Regions from separate parts of the Microbacterium sp. 05N427 genome, predicted to be linked through region 2. Evidence: predicted binding sites of a transcription regulator. Region 2 holds the regulator's gene; the other holds the start of a gene.
The links. The regulator HrcA, encoded in region 2, represses chaperone genes, less so after heat shock. The targets are predictions, from matches to a motif close to TTNGCACTCGNNNNNNNCGAGTGCNAA.
Positions count from the first base shown of each region.

Region 1: the regulator HrcA is predicted to act here: its motif matches at 8,691-8,717, upstream of groES (co-chaperone GroES).

Region 1 is NZ_JBFTMT010000003.1:10,942-22,940, forward strand. It holds gene AC1DG4_RS03850 (chitinase) at 1-177, opposite strand, end outside; gene AC1DG4_RS03855 (sensor histidine kinase) at 413-2,008, shown strand; gene AC1DG4_RS03860 (hypothetical protein) at 2,005-3,159, shown strand; gene tsaB (tRNA (adenosine(37)-N6)-threonylcarbamoyltransferase complex dimerization subunit type 1 TsaB) at 3,226-3,918, shown strand; gene rimI (ribosomal protein S18-alanine N-acetyltransferase) at 3,915-4,496, shown strand; gene tsaD (tRNA (adenosine(37)-N6)-threonylcarbamoyltransferase complex transferase subunit TsaD) at 4,489-5,631, shown strand; gene AC1DG4_RS03880 (hypothetical protein) at 5,631-6,071, shown strand; gene AC1DG4_RS03885 (hypothetical protein) at 6,076-7,275, shown strand; gene AC1DG4_RS03890 (class I SAM-dependent methyltransferase) at 7,282-8,511, opposite strand; gene groES (co-chaperone GroES) at 8,796-9,092, shown strand; gene rarD (EamA family transporter RarD) at 9,356-10,315, shown strand; gene guaB (IMP dehydrogenase) at 10,440-11,942, shown strand.
Region 2 is NZ_JBFTMT010000002.1:235,791-241,118, reverse strand. It holds gene AC1DG4_RS03745 (PhoH family protein) at 1-714, opposite strand, end outside; gene AC1DG4_RS03740 (HIT domain-containing protein) at 719-1,066, opposite strand; gene AC1DG4_RS03735 (16S rRNA (uracil(1498)-N(3))-methyltransferase) at 1,105-1,833, opposite strand; gene dnaJ (molecular chaperone DnaJ) at 1,840-2,946, opposite strand; gene hrcA (heat-inducible transcriptional repressor HrcA) at 2,996-4,030, opposite strand; gene AC1DG4_RS03720 (carboxylesterase/lipase family protein) at 4,148-5,328, shown strand, end outside.

The DNA.
Region 1 (11,999 bases), on a different contig from region 2:
GTAGTAGCCGCCGAACCACCGCGGACCGGAGGCGGCGCCGGGCGCCGCCTCGTCGCGGAGCAGGAACCACGGGACCACGATGATGCCGGCCGCGACGGTGAGGGCGACGAGCAGGCCCACCAGCACACGCCAGACGGAGAGGTGCCCGCCGGACGGGGTTGCAGAGGGGCCGGTCATCGCAGCACTCTCGCTTTCTGCCCGTCGATGGCGTCGCGTGGATCCGCCGCAGGAGGCGGGATCCGGTCAAGGGGAGACCTTCTTTGCTGCGATGCTAAGCGGCGCGATATATCCGTTGAAGGGCCTTCGGCGGTTCTTTGGATAACCTTGCGGAAGCGTTGAGCGACCCGGCGCGGCCGGGTCGGAGCGACGCGTCCCGCATCCGGCTCCGCGCCGCGCAGGAGAGAGGATCGGCATGTCCCGCAGGGCGTCGATCTGGCGTTGGCAGCTCATCTTCGTCAGCACCACGGTCGCGATCGCGGTGCTCGTTGCGGCCCTCAAGCCGACCATCTTCGCCACCCCGCTGTTCACCGCCGGACTCGCGCTGTCGGTGCTGACCACGGCTGTGGTGCTGGTGCTGCCGTGGGACCGCATCCCGCCCGCGGGAATACTCGTGGTCCCGATGATCGACATCTGCGCGATCGGCCTCACGACCCAGGCCCCCGACATCCGCCTCGGGTTCCTCTGGGTGATCCCCATCACGTGGATCGCCACGTACTACTCGATGATCGCCGTGTTCGGCGGCATCGCCCTCATCACGGCCTTCCTGCTCACCGTCGCGAACCAGACCGGCCTGATCTCGGACGTGGTGCTGCGGGTGCTCATCACCGCGTTCGGACTCGGGTTCCTCGGCACCACGATCCGGATCGGGGTGCGCCGCTCGCGCGCCTCCCGACGTCTGCTGCGGCGCCGATCCGAGCAGATCGACCGCGTGGCGCGGAGGGCCGAGACGCACGAGCGCAGGGTCACCCAGATCATCGACGCGCTGGACACGGCGCTCGCCGCGGTCGGCGAGGACGGCGCGATCCTGAAGGCGAACGACGCGTACCGGCGCCTGTACGGCTTGGACGCCGACGGTCTCGCGCTGCCCGCGCTCGCCGTGGAGTACGACGACCGGGAGGGGGATCCGATCCCGGTCGAGCGGACCGTGCTGTCCAGAGCCGCGCGCGGCGAGCAGCTCTCCGCCGAGCGGGTGTGGCTCTACGGCGCGGACGGCGAGTGGCGGGCGCTCGAGGTCGACACGCAGCCGATCGCGAGCGACGCCGACCAGGGCGCCGTCGTCCTGGTGAAGATCGACGACGTCACGGCCCGGCTGGCGGCGGCCGAGGAGCGCCGGCTGATGTCCGCGATCCTCACGCACGAGCTGCGCAACCCGCTCACCGCGATTGTCGGGCATGTCGATCTGCTGCTCGAGCGCGACGATCTCCCCGCCCGCGCCGCCGACCAGCTGGGCGTGGTCGCGGGCGCCGCAGAACGCATGCAGGACCTGGTCACGACGGCGCTGGATGTGTCCAGGCCCCGCCCCCGCGTGCTGTCGGAGCCGGTCGACCTGCACGCCCTGGTGCAGGCCTCGGTGTCGTCGTTCCTGCCCACCGCGACCGCGAACCGGCTGCGGGTCGACGTGGCGGGGGAGACGACGCTGCTCATCTACGGAGACGCGTTCCGGCTGCGGCAGGTGATCGACAACCTGCTCAGCAACGCCGTCAAGTACACCGCGGCGGGCGGATCCATCGTCATCTCGCTCGGCGTCGCCGATGATGCGCGGGCGGAGGTGGTCGTGGAGGACACCGGATCCGGCATGGCGCCGGCCGACGTGGAACAGCTCTTCCAGCCGTACTTCCGCGGCGAGCGGGCCGAGCTCAGCGGCGTGCCGGGGACGGGGCTCGGACTCGTCGCCGTCCGGGACATCGTGACAGCCCATCACGGCGACATCGACGTCAGCAGCACCCTCGGCGAAGGCACGCGCATGCGCGTCCTCCTGCCGCGGCGCCCCGAGAGGAACGACGCATGACCCCGCTCACCGCCCCCGTGGGCATCACCGTGAACACCTCTGTGACGCTCGTCGCGCTGGTGACCCTGTCTGCCGCGCTGGTGTTCGGCCTCGCGCTCATGCCGCGCCCCAGCAGGGCCACCATCACGTGGTCGGTCGGGTTCGGCGTCGCGATGCTCGCGACCTACGTGTGGGTGGCCGCGAACCAGTTCGACAGCGCTCCGCTGCGCGCACTGTCCTCGGGACTGATCGTGAGCTTCGAACCGCTGCTGTGGCTCGGCATCCGCTACTACGCCGGGAAGCGTCCGCTCTGGCCGGCCGCGGTCGCGTTCGTCGCGATCGGCCCCGCACTGCTCACGGCGTCCAGCACCTCCGACGCGTATCCGACCGTGTTCCGCATCGTGTTCTCCGCCGCGGCCGTGTTCGCAGGGCTCTCGGCGTGGGAGCTGTTCCGGCTGCGGGTCAGCGCGCGAGACGTCGTGCTGCCGCTGGCGCTGATCTCGTCCGCGTTCGTCGTGGTCGCCGCGTTCGGCATCGTCGCCGGGATCACGGGCGTCGGATCCGCTCCCGGCGACGAGCTCCGCATGCTCCGTGACATCAATGGCGTCGGAATCCTGCTGACGAGCCAGTGCGCCGCCATCACGATCGTGCTGCTCGCCCGCGGCGAGGTGCTGCTGCGCGGCGGGGGCAGGGGCGGCCTTGCCGAGGGAGACGGCACGGCACTGCAGGCGCGCCTCGCTCGCGCGCAGCGGCTGCAGGATCCGTCGTGGTCGCTGCTCGACATCCGCCTGGACGACCCCGCCGACCTGCAGGAGGCCTCCGGCACTGCCGTGTTCGCCAGCATCGTGGATGCGTTCCACGCGCACGTGCTCGGCGCGCTGCCCGCGGCGGCGGACGTCGAGCGGGTCTCCGACGTGCAGGCCAGGGCGCTTCTGCCCGGCACCGAGGAAGCAGTGCGACGCGAGCTGCGGGTGCTGCTGCAGCAGGTCTCCACGATCGAGGACTCCGGACCCCGCGCATCGGTGCGGGTGTCGGCGAGCGTCGGCTGGGCCGGCGCCGCGGCCGCGGACTACGATCTCGACGCAATGTCGGCGGCCGCGGCCGACGCGGCGACCCTCGCGCAGGATCGCGGCGGCGACCGATGGGAGCGGGCAGGCGCGTTGGCGCGCTGACGAGCGAGATCCGCGGCGGGCCGCGCGCAGGGGCCGGTCGAGGACGGCGACGGCTAACCTGGAGGGGTGATTCTCGGCGTGGACACCTCACTCGGCTCGGCCGTCGGCTTGATCGGCCGGGACGGACGCACCCTCGCCGACGTGTCGCAGACGGGTCGCCTCGGACACGCGGAGGCGATCGGATCCCTGCTGGAGCAGGTGCTGGCCGCCGTGCCGGTCGCTGGATCGGCCGCCGGGCCGGCGGCGGCGTTCGACGCGCCGGATCCGGATCCGCTCACGCACGTCGCCGCAGGCATGGGGCCCGGCCCGTTCACGGGACTTCGGATCGGGATCGCCGCCGCTCGCGCGTTCGCCCTCGGTCGCGGGGTCCCCGTCATCGCAGTGCCCAGCCATCACGCCGCCGCCCTCGAGGTCATCGAGGCCGACGCCCCCGCCGAGCCGTTCGCGATCCTCACCGACGCCCGTCGCCGCGAGACCGCCGTGACCGTGTACGAGGGGATCGACGTCGACGGGATCCCGCATGCGGTCGTCGACACCGTGCTCGTGCCGCAGGCCGACGTCGACCGCAAGCTCGGTGCCCTGCGCCGCATCGAGGTCACCGCGATCTCGGGCGCCGCTGTCGCGCGCATCGCCCGGCGCGCCGTCGCCGCAGGCCGCACTCTCACCGGATCCGAGCCGCTGTACCTCCGCCCTCCGGACGCGCGCGTCCCGGCGGCCGTGAAGCCCCGGTTCCTGAGCCCGTCGAAGGACGGACAGTGATCCGCCCGGCGACGGCCGCCGACCTCGACGCGATCATGCTCATCGAACGGCGCTCGTTCCCGACCGACGCGTGGAGCGCGGAGCTGATGGCGGCCGAGCTCGCGAGTCCGCACGGACGCTACCTCGTCGACGTGGAGCCGGTCGCCGGCTCCCGCGCGCAGGATGCAGGCGGCGAGGTCGTCGTCGGGTACGGGGGCGTGCGGGCGCTGCGCGGATCCGCCGACAGCGACATCCAGACCATCGCGCTCGACGCCGCGCACCGCGGATCCGGCCGGGGCAGGGCGCTGCTGCGCGCACTGCTCGCGGAGGCGGCGGAGCGCGGCGCTCACGAGGTGTTCCTCGAGGTGCGCGCCGACAACCCGGTGGCCCAGGGGCTGTACCTCTCCGAGGGGTTCGCCGAGATCGGCCGCCGCGCCGGTTACTACCAGCCCGACGACGTGGACGCGGTGATCATGAGGCTCGACCTCAGCGCCCGCGCCGCGACCGTTCTCAGGACGGATTCGCGAAAACCGCACGAATCGGACGGATCCCCGGGGGATCCGCGAAATGATCCTGAGAACGGAGGCGCCGATGTCTGAACCCCTCGTGCTCGGGATCGAGACGAGCTGCGACGAGACCGGGATCGGGATCGTCCGCGGGCGCACCCTGCTGTCCAACACGATCGCGTCGAGCATGGATGAGCACGCGCGCTACGGCGGTGTCGTGCCGGAGGTCGCCGCCCGGGCGCACCTCGAGGAGATGCAGCCGGCCATCGAGCGGGCGCTCGCCGAGGCGCAGGTGCGGCTCGAGGATCTCGACGCCATCGCGGTGACGAGCGGACCGGGCCTCGCCGGAGCGCTCATGGTCGGAATCGGCGCCGCGAAGGGGCTTGCGGTGTCGCTCGGCAAGCCCTTGTACGCCGTGAACCACCTCGTCGGGCACATCGCTGCCGATATCCTCACGCCCGACTCCGTGCCTCTCGAGTACCCCACGATCGCACTGCTCGTCTCGGGCGGGCACACCTCGCTCCTGCATGTGCGCGACCTCACGACCGATGTCGAGCTGCTCGGCGAGACGGTCGACGACGCGGCCGGCGAGGCCTTCGACAAGGTCGCCCGGATCCTCGGCCTGCCCTATCCCGGCGGACCGGAGATCGACCGGGCCGCGGTGGGCGGAGATCCGGCGGCGATCCGGTTCCCGCGCGGCCTGTCGCGTGCGTCGGATCTGGAGAAGCACCGTTACGACTTCTCCTTCTCCGGGCTGAAGACCGCGGTCGCCCGCTGGATCGAGCGGGAGCAGGCCGCAGGTTCCGAGATCCCGGTCGCCGACGTCGCGGCGGGCTTCCGCGAGGCCGTGGTCGACGTGCTCGTGACCAAGGCGCTCGCCGCCTGCGCCGATCGGGGAGTGCCGCGCCTGCTGCTCGGCGGCGGGGTGATCGCGAACCGCCGGCTGCGCGAGGTCGCGCTCGCTCGCGCCGCCGAGGCGGGGGTCACGGTCCGGATCCCGCCGTTGTCGCTGTGCACCGACAACGGCGCGATGATCGCAGGGCTCGCGGCCGAACTCATCGCCTCCGGCCGGCGGCCCTCCACGCTCGCGTTCGGCGCCGACTCGACGTTGCCGGTGACCGAGATCCAGGTCGCCGAGGATTCCGTCGACTCCGCACCCGCGGACTCCGCCTCCGCGGGCTCCGAACCCGCGGAGGACGCCCCCGTCCACGGCATCGAGGTCGGATGATGTCGACCACGGACGGGAAGGACCCGAAGCGCTATACGCGGCTGCCCACGGCTCCCGTGCCCGTGGGCATGGAGATCGGCCCGCAGCTGGACGGCGGACTGGAGCCCGAGGAGCTGGAACTCGACCGCGACGGCGCGGCCGTGGCGCATGAGGATTGGCACCCGTCGGACGGCACCGAGGCGACGACGCGCTCCTCCGCCGAGCCGCGGCTCGCGCCGTGGGCGCTGCTGTCGGCGATCGTCGCCCTGTTCGCCTCGCTGTTCGTCGGCTGGGGGATCCCGGTCGCGATCGTGTCGGTGATCGCCGCGATCATGTCGCTCCGCCGATCAGGAGAGAGCCGCGCCGTCGGCGTCTGGGCGCTCGTGCTCGGGATCGTGGCGACGCTCTACAGCGCGGGATGGCTCGTCTGGGCCGGATACCGATTCGGCTGGTTCGGATAGCGGCATGATGGATCCGGTATTGGAGGAAGAGCGGCGCGAGCTGGAGCGTCGTGCCTTCGGAAAGGACGGATCCGGCCTGAGCGAGGCTGAGGCCGCGCGCCTGTCGGAGCTGCGCCGTGAAGACGCCGCGCGACGCGATCCGATCCCCGCGACGACCTCGGTCCCTGACGCGTCCACCCGCGTCCCGCCGTCGGCCGCCCCGGTCTCCGAGTCGCCCGGTGCTGTTCCCGACGCGGTGCTCGCTCCGGTCCCTGAGGGGTCCGGCCGTGTCCCCGAGGCGCTCCCCGCTCCGGTCCCTGAGGCTCTCGAAGGGTCCCCGCCCGCGGCGCCGCGGGCGGGGATCGGCCGCCTCCGTGCCGACATCTCGGCCTGGCTCGCGACCGGTCGCTGGAAGCGGCCGCGCTACCTCCTCGGCGGCTTGATCGCCCTGCTCCTGATCGGCGTCGTGATCGGCGTCGCGATCCCGCGACCGCCGGATGTCGGACTGGCGCTGAGGGCGGGCGAGGGGGAGCGGCGGGACAAGGTCGCCGAGCGCGCCGATTTCGACCCCGGATCCCTCTCGCTGCTGGCGCGCTCGGACCACGCGCTGCTCTGGTATGGGACGCGGTCCCGGGGCGACCTGCTGTGCGCGATCATCGACGTCAAGGGCTCCCCTCCGCAGCTGGACTGCCGGCCGCCGGAGGCGATCCGCGAGCAGCCGCTCGACGTGTCGAGCCAGAGCAAGCCCGGGGCGGACGACGTGGTGACGGGCGATCAGGGCACCATCTCCCTGAGCGGGACGGGGACGCCCATGGGGTATCTCCAGCACTGGTCCTCGTCGGTGAACATTGACCCCGGGCTGAACCCCGAAGAGACCGAGGCCTGGAAGCGCATCACATCCGAGAACGGATTCAGGGCGACGATGATCGCCGGGCGCGTGAGTGGGATCCCCGTCTGGATCGGATACCGGGACCAGGGCGATCTCTGTCTGATCGTGGAGGACGGTGAGACGTACAAGGTCTGCGGGCAGCAGCCGGGCGCACCGTTGCCGTCCCGCTTCGGCACGGACGAGGCTCCGCCCGCCCTCGCCCTGGATCTGCCGGCGACCGATGCGCACGTCCTCTACCGCATCGAGTACTGGACCGGTTTCTCGTCGTACCTCGTGGTCACCGCGAACCCGGATCCGCAGCCGACCCCGCCGTTCGGGCTCAAGCCCGCCACCTGACTGCTCTCAGACCCTGTCCGCGAGGATCGCGTGCCGCCGGTCTCCGACGCGCACGAGGAGCAGAGTCGCCTCCGCGGATCCGCGGAGCGTCAGCTTCTTGCGGAACGCCGCCGGATCCACATCCACGCCGCGCTTCTTGATCTCCAGACGGCCGATCCCGGCCCTCTTCAGGGCCGTCGAGATCGCCTTCGGGTTCATCGGCAGCACTTCGCGCACGCGGAACGACGCCGCGAAGGGGCTGTCGGCAGGGGCGTCAGAGGTCAGGTAGGCGATGTGCGGATCCAGCATGCCGGCGTCGAGCCGGCGGGCCAGGTCGCCGATCAGTCTGGCGCGGATCACGGCGCCGTCGGGCTCGTGCACATATGCGCCGAGCTCGCGCACCTCGGCGTCCTCGGTGTCGGCGGGGGCGGTCAGCTCATGCGCCCGGTCGCCGCGGATCACGAGGGCCGCGCGCCGCACGCCCGCCCGCGCCAGAACGCCCGACCACAGCACCAGCTCGACCACGTCGCCGTCGGCGCTCACCCACTGCGCCTCGACGTCGGCGGGGATCGCATCGCGATCGTGTGCGGGTCCGAGCTTGATGCCGGTGGGGATCCGCTCCGCGAGCGCGAACGCCCAGTCCAGCGAGGGGGAGTAGTCGTCGGCCGCGACGCGACGGGTCTCGGAATGCCCCGCCGTGCGGCGGGCCGGATCCAGCCACACGGCCGCAGGACCGGGTTCGGAGTCGGTGGAATCGGGGGGCGTGGGCTCCGCATTCGAGGGTGCGTGGTCCTCCGCGAACCCCTGCCGCACCTCGGCGTCGGATCCGAACGGGGCGAGGTTGTAGGCGGCCAGTGCCGCGGTCACCTCGTCGGCGTCGACCGCCGTCACCCTGAGGCCTGCGCCGGCGAAAGCGAGCGCATCGCCGCCGATCCCGCAGCCGAGGTCCGACACGTGTGCGATCCCGGCGGCGCGCATCCGGCCGGCATGCCGCGCGGCGACGCCGAGCCTCGTGGCCTGTTCCAGGCCGGCGCGGGTGAAGAGCATCCGGTCCGCGAACTCGCCGAACTTCGCCGTCGCCCTGGTGCGCAGCCGCGCCTGGCCGACCACGGCGGAGACGAACTCGGGCGATTGCCCCTCGGCGCGCAGCCGCATGACCGCGTGGGCGGCGGCATCCGTGGACGCGATGGGCCCGAGGGCGTCGAGCATCCGCAGCGCCTCGGGCGTCAGCAGGATCCGCAGTTCGCTCATATCCACGCGGTCCAGGCTATCGACGTCGTGGCACCCTCCGTCGCGGAGCCGCCGTGCCGAGCGCACGGGATCCTGCCGAGCACACGGGATCCTGCCGAGCACACGGGATACCCGCGACAACAACCCGTGCCCCCGGCAATAGGCCGTGCGTTCGGCGTCGGAACGTACGATCGGTGACGACCGGGCTGGCACTCGCATTGCATGAGTGCCAGCGATGTGCCTAGACTGTTGTTAGCACTCTCGGGCTGAGGGTGCTAATCAGTCTTGAACCGTCAAGAAAGAGGTAGACCGTGTCGGTTTCCATCAAGCCGCTCGAGGACCGCATCGTCATCAAACAGGTCGAGGCCGAGCAGACCACCGCGAGTGGCCTGGTCATCCCCGACACCGCCAAGGAGAAGCCCCAGGAGGGCGAGGTCGTGGCTGTGGGCCCCGGCCSCATCGACGACAACGGCAACCGCGTCCCGCTCGACGTCAACGTCGGCGACCGCGTGCTCTACAGCAAGTACGGCGGCACCGAGGTGAAGTTCGGCGCCGAGGAGTTCCTCGTGCTGTCGGCGCGCGACGTGCTCGCCGTCGTGGTGCGCTGAGCACTCTTCGAGTTCTCCAGGGAGCGCCCCGCCGCGTGCGGGTCTGCCCCTGACACAAGGCCCGGATGCAACGCATCCGGGCCTTCGTCGTCCCTTTCCATCCGAGTCGTCCCCGTGAGCGGAGGCCCAAGGCTCCCCTCACGGGGACGACTCGAAAGTGGAGACGGGGGACGACTCGAAAGTGGAAACGGGGTCGCCCCGGAAGCGGGGACGACGGGGACGCCCCGGGGCGCCGTGTCGCTGGGCGGCAATAGGGTTGACCGGTGACCACCACCCCGCGCAGCTCCCAGACCGTGGGCGTCGCCTCCGCGATCGGCGCGTACCTGCTGTGGGGTGTGCTGCCGCTGTACTTCCTGCTGCTGCGGCCCACCGAGGGGTGGGAGCTGGTGGCGTGGCGGGTCGCGCTCTCGTTCGTGTTCTGCCTCATCCTGCTGGCGATCACCCGCGGCTGGAAGCCGCTTTTCGCGATCATCCGGCAGCCGCGGCTGCTCGCTCTCACCGCGCTCGCCGGCGTGCTGATCTACATCAACTGGCAGGTCTTCGTCCTCGCGACGCTGAACGGCGAGATCGTCGAGACCAGCCTCGGCTACTTCATCAACCCGATCGGCACGATGCTGCTCGGGGTGTTCGTGCTGAAGGAGAAGCTGCGCCGGCTGCAGTGGGTCGCGATCGGGATCGCGACGATCGCGGTGCTGGTGATCGTCTTCGCCCATGGCACGTTCCCCTGGATCGCGCTGTCGCTGACGGCGTCCTTCGGGATCTACGGCCTCGTGAAGAAGAAGATCGGTCCCTCGGTCGACGCCCTGAGCGGCCTCACCCTGGAGTCGTTCTGGCTGCTGCCGGTCGCGGTCGTGCAGCTGATCGCCGTCGGGCTCACCACCGGCATCACGATGGGCGCGAACGGCCCGCTGCACGCGGGCCTGCTCGCCTTCGCCGGCGTGGCGACGGCCGTGCCGCTGCTGCTGTTCGCCGCCGGCACCCGCCGGATCGGGCTGACCGTGATCGGCATGATCCAGTTCATCACTCCGATCATGCAGTTCCTCGTGGGCGTGTTCGTGATGCACGAGCCGATGCCGCTCGAGCGCTGGATCGGCTTCGGGATCGTCTGGGTCGCGATCGCCGTGTTCCTGATCGACCTCGCGTTCGCCACCCGCCGGATGCGCGCGAACCGCGGCGCGATCCCGGAGCCCGGCTCCGGCACCGATACGATCCCCGTGCCCTGACGGATCCGCTCCACGGCCGTCCGCTCGGCGAGAGCCGGCCCACGAGGCCCGTTCCTGGGAATACCGCTGCTCCCGCGGCGCTTAGAATCGATACACGCGCGCGAGAAGAGGAGCCCCGCAACCCATGGAGCAGCACGACCCGTTCGGTTTTGTCGGATTGACCTACGATGACGTTCTGCTTCTGCCGGGGCACACGGATGTGATCCCGAGCGAGGCGGACACCTCGTCGCGCGTGACGCGCCGCATCTCCGTCGCGACGCCGCTGCTCTCCAGTGCGATGGACACCGTGACCGAGGCGCGCATGGCGATCGCCATGGCGCGCGAGGGCGGCCTGGGCATCCTGCACCGCAACCTGTCGATCGCCGATCAGGCCACGCAGGTCGACCGCGTCAAGCGCAGCGAGTCCGGGATGATCACGGATCCGATCACCACCACCCCCGACGCGACGATCGCCGAGGTCGACGCGATGTGCGCGAAGTACCGCATCTCCGGCCTTCCCGTGGTGGATCCCGATGGACGCCTGGTCGGCATCGTGACGAACCGCGACATGCGCTTCGTCTCAGGATCCGCCAAGCAGACCACGCTCGCCCGCGATGTGATGACGAGCGAGGATCTCGTGACCGCGCACGTCGGCGTCGCCGCTGAGCAGGTCATCGCGCTCTTCGCGAAGCACCGCGTGGAGAAGCTCCCGCTCATCGATGACGACGGCAAGCTCGCCGGCCTCATCACCATCAAGGACTTCGACAAGAGCGAGAAGTACCCGCTCGCCACGAAGGACGACCAGGGCCGCCTCAGGGTCGGCGCCGCGATCGGTTTCTTCGGCGACGCCTGGGAGCGCGCCGAAGCGCTGCGCGACAAGGGCGTGGACGTGCTCGTCGTCGACACCGCCAACGGCCAGTCCCAGGGCGTGATCGACCTCGTCAAGCGGCTGAAGGCGGATCCGTCCTTCGCGCACATCGATATCATCGGCGGCAACGTCGCGACCCGCGAGGGCGCGCAGGCGCTCGTCGACGCGGGCGTGGACGCGGTCAAGGTCGGCGTCGGTCCCGGCTCCATCTGCACCACGCGCATCGTCGCCGGTGTCGGAGTCCCGCAGGTGACGGCTGTGTACGAGGCGTCCCTCGCCGCGCGTCCGGCCGGCATCCCGGTCATCGCGGACGGCGGCCTGCAGTACTCCGGCGACATCGCCAAGGCGCTCGTCGCCGGCGCCGACGCCGTGATGCTCGGCTCCCTCCTCGCCGGCACCGAGGAGTCCCCGGGCGAGATCGTCTTCCAGGGCGGCAAGCAGTTCAAGCTGTACCGCGGGATGGGCTCGCTCGGCGCGATGCAGACCCGCGGCAAGCAGACCTCCTACTCGAAGGACCGCTACTTCCAGGCCGACGTGCCCAGCGACGACAAGCTCATCCCCGAGGGCATCGAGGGCCAGGTGCCCTACCGCGGTCCGCTGTCCGCCGTCGCCTACCAGCTCGTCGGCGGCCTGCGCCAGTCGATGTTCTACGTCGGTGCGCGCACGATCGAGGAGCTCAAGACCCGGGGCAAGTTCGTCCGCATCACCGCGGCAGGGCTCAAGGAGTCGCACCCGCACGACGTGCAGATCGTGGTCGAGGCGCCCAACTACAAGCGCTGAGCCGACCTTCGACACGCCGAAGGGCCGGGGATCCGCCGATCCTCGGCCCTTCGTCGT
Region 2 (5,328 bases):
CTGCGCCTCATCGAGCACGACGAACGAGTCGTTCAGGGTCCGGCCGCGCATGTACGCGAGCGGGGCGACCTCGATGGTGCCGCTCGCCATCAGGCGGGGCACGATCTCCGGATCCATCATCTCGTTCAGGGCGTCGTAGAGCGGGCGCAGATACGGGTCGATCTTGTCCGTGAGCGTCCCGGGCAAGAACCCGAGCCGCTCCCCCGCCTCGACGGCCGGGCGCGTGAGGATGATCCGCTCGACCTCCTTGCGCTGCAGAGCCTGCACGGCCTTCGCCATCGCGAGGTACGTCTTGCCGGTACCGGCGGGGCCGATGCCGAACACGATCGTGTTCTCGTCGATCGCGTCGACGTACTCCTTCTGGCCCAGCGTCTTCGGCCGGATCACCCGTCCGCGCGTGGACAGGATCGCCTCGCCGAGCACCTCGCTCGGGCGCACGCCCTCGCGCTCCAGCATGCGCGCCGACTGCGCGACATCACTGGGGGCGAGCGCATGCCCGGAGCGCGTCAGCTCGATGAGCTCGTCCACGAGCTTCTGCGCCGAGCGCACGGCGGCAGGCTCTCCGGTCAGGGTGACCTCGTTGCCGCGCACCATCACGTCGACCGCGGGATGCTCCTTCTCGAGCATGCGCAGCAGCCGGTCCTGGGGGCCGAGCAGCTGCACCATCGCGACCCCGTCCACCTCGATGCGGGCCGAAGTCATCGACTCCGCCATGTCGTCAGAAGCCAACGAGCTTGTTCTCCTCGAGATTGCCGAGCACGTGAGCGTGCACGTGGAAGACGGACTGCGCGACGCTCGCGCCGTTGTTGAAGATCAGTCGATACTCGCCGTTCGCGTGCTCGTCGGCGATCTCCTTGGCCGCGGCGACCATCTTCGCCATGAGCTCGGGGTCGCCCGCGGCGAGTTCGGTGACGTCGCGGAACTGCTCGGCCTTGGGGATCACGAGCACGTGCAGCGGCGCCTGCGGGTTGATGTCGCGGATCGCGAAGACGTCATCGGTCTCCAGCAGGATCTCGCCGGGGATCTCCCCGTTCAGGATGCGCGTGAAGATCGAGGGTTCGCTCATTCGTCCAGTCTATCGGCGCGGTGCTGCGCGACGGCGGACTACCAGCGCCCGCGCGCCACGTTCAGGACCGCGATCGCGGCCGGACCCGCGGTCGACGTGCGCAGCACGGTGTCGCCCAGGAGCACGCGCTCCGCACCGGCGGCGACGAGCCGCTCGATCTCCTCGGGCGCGATCCCGCCCTCCGGTCCGACGACCAGCACGATGTCGCGCTCGTCCGGAATCAGAGCGGACAGCGCCGCGGGCGCCGCGGGATCCAGGATCAGCACGCGCTGCGTCGCCGCACGGCGCGCGAGGTCTCCGGTCGTCTCGATGGCGGTGACCTCAGGAATCCAGGAGCGGTGGGCCTGCTTGGCGGCCTCGCGCACGATCGTCGACCAGCGCTCACGCCCCTTCGCAGCCTTGGCGCCCTCCCACCGGGAGACGCTGCGCGCCGCCTGCCACGGCACGATCTCATCGACGCCGAGCTCGCAGGCGGCCTGCACCGCGAGTTCGTCGCGATCGCCCTTCGCGAGCGCCTGCACGAGCAGGATCCGAGGATCGGGGCGCGGATCCTGACGGCGAGAGAGGATGCGCACCTCGACGAGCCCCGGCGCCGCCGAGGCGACCTCGCCCTCGAGCCAGGTGCCCGCCCCGTCGCCGAGCGTGATCGGCTCCCCGATCCGCACCCGGCGCACGACAGCCGCATGCTTGGCCTCGGCGCCGGTGAGGGCGACGACGGATCCGGCCGTCGCCGCCGTCGCATCGGGCGTCACGAAGTGCAGCGCCATCGCGGATCAGCCCCGGAAGCGGTCGCGCAGCTTGGAGAACAGCCCCTGGTGGAACTCGGCGAGCCTGGGTGCCGGCGCCTTGGTGCGCTTGGCGAAGTCCTCGATGAGCTGGCGCTCCTTGTGGTCGAGCTTCGTCGGGGTGAGCACCTGCACGCCCACGCGCAGGTCGCCCCGCTGGCTTCCGCGGAGCGGCGTGATGCCGCGGCCCTTGATCGTCAGCACGTCACCCGACTGCAGTCCCTGGCGGATCTCCAGATCCACGGGCCCGTCGAGGGACTCGATCGTCGTCGTCGCGCCGAGGATCGCATCGCTCATCGCGACCTCGAGGGTCGCGAGCAGGTCATCGCCGTCACGGCTGAATCTGGCGTTCGGAGCGACGGAGACCTCGACGTACAGGTCGCCGTTCGGACCGCCGGCGCGGCCGACTTCGCCGGAACCGGGCAGCTGCAGGCGCAGGCCGGTCTCGACGCCGGCGGGAATGTCGAGCCCCACCGTGCGGCGCGAGCGCACCCTGCCCTGGCCGTTGCAGGTCTGGCACGGGAACGGGATCGTCGTGCCGAAGCCCTCGCAGGAGCCGCACGGCGCGGTCGTGATGACGTTYCCGAGCAGACTGCGCACCTGCTGCTGGACGTGGCCCGACCCTCCGCAGATGTCGCACGTGACGGGCGAGGTGCCCTCCTGGCAGCACGATCCCTGGCATGTCTCGCAGAGCACAGCCGTGTCCACCTCGATGTCGCGGTGCACGCCGAACACGACGTCGCCGAGTTCGAGCGTGACGCGCACGAGGGCGTCTTGACCGCGCTCCCGGCGCGAACGGGGACGGGCCGCGCGCGCCCCTCCGCCGCCGAAGAAGGTCTCGAAGATGTCGCCGAACCCGCCGAAACCTCCGAAGCCGCCGTTGCCGTTCTGGTCGCCGCCCATGTCGTAACGGCGCCGCGAGTCCGCGTCGCTCAGCACGTCGTAGGCGTGCGTGACGAGCTTGAACCGCTCCGCCGCGTCCTCACTGGGATTCACATCGGGGTGCAGCTGACGTGCGAGCCGCCGATACGCCTTCTTGATCTCATCCTCGCTCGCATCGCGCGAGACGCCGAGGACCTCGTAGTGATCCGTCACCATCGCCTTTCCGGGCCGCCGTGCGGCGGCGCGTGTGTTCTGCGGCCGCTCAGCGGCCGGACTCGTCCTCTTCGAGCAGCCTCGACAGGTAGCGGGCCACGGCCCGCGCCGCCGCGAGATTGCTCGGGTAATCCATCCGGGTCGGCCCCATCACGCCCACGCGTGCGGTACCGCCGTGCGTCATGTAGTCGCTCGCCACGATCGACGCCTCGCCGAGGCCGAAAGCGGCGTTCTCCGTGCCGATGCTCGCCGCGAGACCATGCTCGTCGACGCYCATCTCGCTCATCAGCCGCAGCAGCGTCACCTGCTCCTCGATCGCCTCGAGGAGGGGGTGGATGCTGCCGCGGAAGTCGTGCTCCCGCCGGGCGAGGGTCGCCGCTCCCGCCATCACCAGGCGCTCCTGGCGGAACTCCGCGAGCTCCTCCGCCACGGCGCGCAGCACGGCGGCGCGGGCCGCGTCGATACGAGGGCCGTACGACGTCTCGCCCGCCGCCTCCACGCGTTCGGCGCCGTGGCGCACCGAGCGGCCGGTCAGCAGCTCGGTGATGACGGCGCGGAGCATCCCCAGTTCGGAGTCGTCCAGCTCGACCGGCAGCGGCACGATCCGCTGCGACACGCCGCCCGCGTCGGTGACGAGCACGATCAGCAGCCGGTTCGGGGCGAGGGCGACGAGCTCGACGTGGGAGATATGGGCTCGGGCGAAGGACGGGTACTGCGCGAGGGCGACCTGGCCCGTGAGCCGCGTGAGCACGCGCACAGTGCGCACCATGAGGTCGTCGAGATCGGCGGGATCCGCGAGGAAGACCGTGATCGCGCTGCGCTGGGCCGCCGTGAGCGGTCGCACCTGCGCCAGGTGGTCGACGAACACGCGATAGCCCTTGTCGGTCGGCACCCGCCCCGAGGAGGTGTGCGGCGCCGCGATGAGGTCCTCGTCCTCGAGCTGGGCCATGTCGTTGCGGATCGTCGCGGCGGAGACGCCGAACGCGTGCCGGTCCACGATCGATTTACTGCCGACCGGCTCATTCGTCTCGACGTAGTCCTCGACGATGGCGCGGAGCACCTGGAGTCCGCGTTCCGAGACCATCGCTCCTCCTCACCGTTGGCACTCCTGCATCCTGAGTGCCAATCCTATCCTGCCGGGCCCTTCGACAGGCTCAGGGACCGGACAAGTCGAGGATGCGGCACTGCCTAGGATGTGGCCATGGACCAGGACGTCGTGCGCGCAAGGATCTCCTCCGGTGAGCTGATCGGCCGACGCGTCGACGGCATCGATCGGTATCTCGGCGTGCCGTACGCGGCACCCCCGTTCGGAGAAGGCCGTTTCCGGTCGCCCCGGCCCGTCGACYCGTGGTCCGCGCCGCGCGACGCCGTGGCGTTCGGCCCGACGGCTCCGCAGCTGCCGTACACGGGGGCGACCGCGGAGATCCTCAGCAGCCTCCGCATCGCCGGCGACGACATCCTCACGGCGAACGTCTGGGCACCGGCGGGCGCGGACGCCGCACCTGTGGTGCTGTGGATCCACGGCGGAGCCCTCGAACGCGGCACGGCGGCGCTGTCGATGTACGACGGCACCGAGTTCGCGCGGGACGGCGTCGTGTTCGTCAGCGTCAACTACCGGCTGGGGTCCGAGGGCTTCTCCGTCCTCGCGGACACACCGCGCAACCTGGGGCTCCAGGACGTCGCGGCGGCCCTGCGCTGGGTGCGCGATGAGATCGCGGCGTTCGGCGGCGATCCCGGCCGGATCACGCTCATGGGCGAATCCGCGGGCGGAGCGCTCGTCGCCGCGCTGCTCTCGCGTCCGGACACCCGGTCGCTGGTGCGCGGCGGGATCGTGCAGTCCGGCCCGCTCGAGGCGCAGACCCCCGAGCGCGGCGGCCGCGTGACCCGGCAGCTCGCGAAGCGGCTCGGCGTCGCGGCGACACGCGAGGCGTTCGCCGCGCTCGCCCCGGACGCCCTGCTCGAGGCGCGACGAGCCCAGGCCGCCGGCTCGTCACCGCTCGGCGGCGCGCCGGGCTTCCAGCTCGTGCGGGATCCCGAGTCGCTGCCGCACTCGCCGCATGAGGCGCTCGCCGATGCCGACGTGCCGCTGCTCATCGGCACGAACACGGACGAATACCGGCTCTGGTTCCCCCCGGAGGCCGTGATGGGGATCCGCCCCTCGAAACTCCTGCTCGCCCGCCTCGCCCTGCGGATCCCGGCCGCAGCCGCCAGGGCCGTGCGCGCCGATCATCCCGGCGCGAGCACCGGAGAGGTCTTCGGCCAGCTGGCCACGGATCTGCTGCTGCGCGCGCCGGCCACACGGACCGCACGGACCCGGCCCGCCCCCACCTTCCTGTACGAGTTCTCCTGGCCCAGCCCCGTGCGCGATCTGCGCGCGGCGCA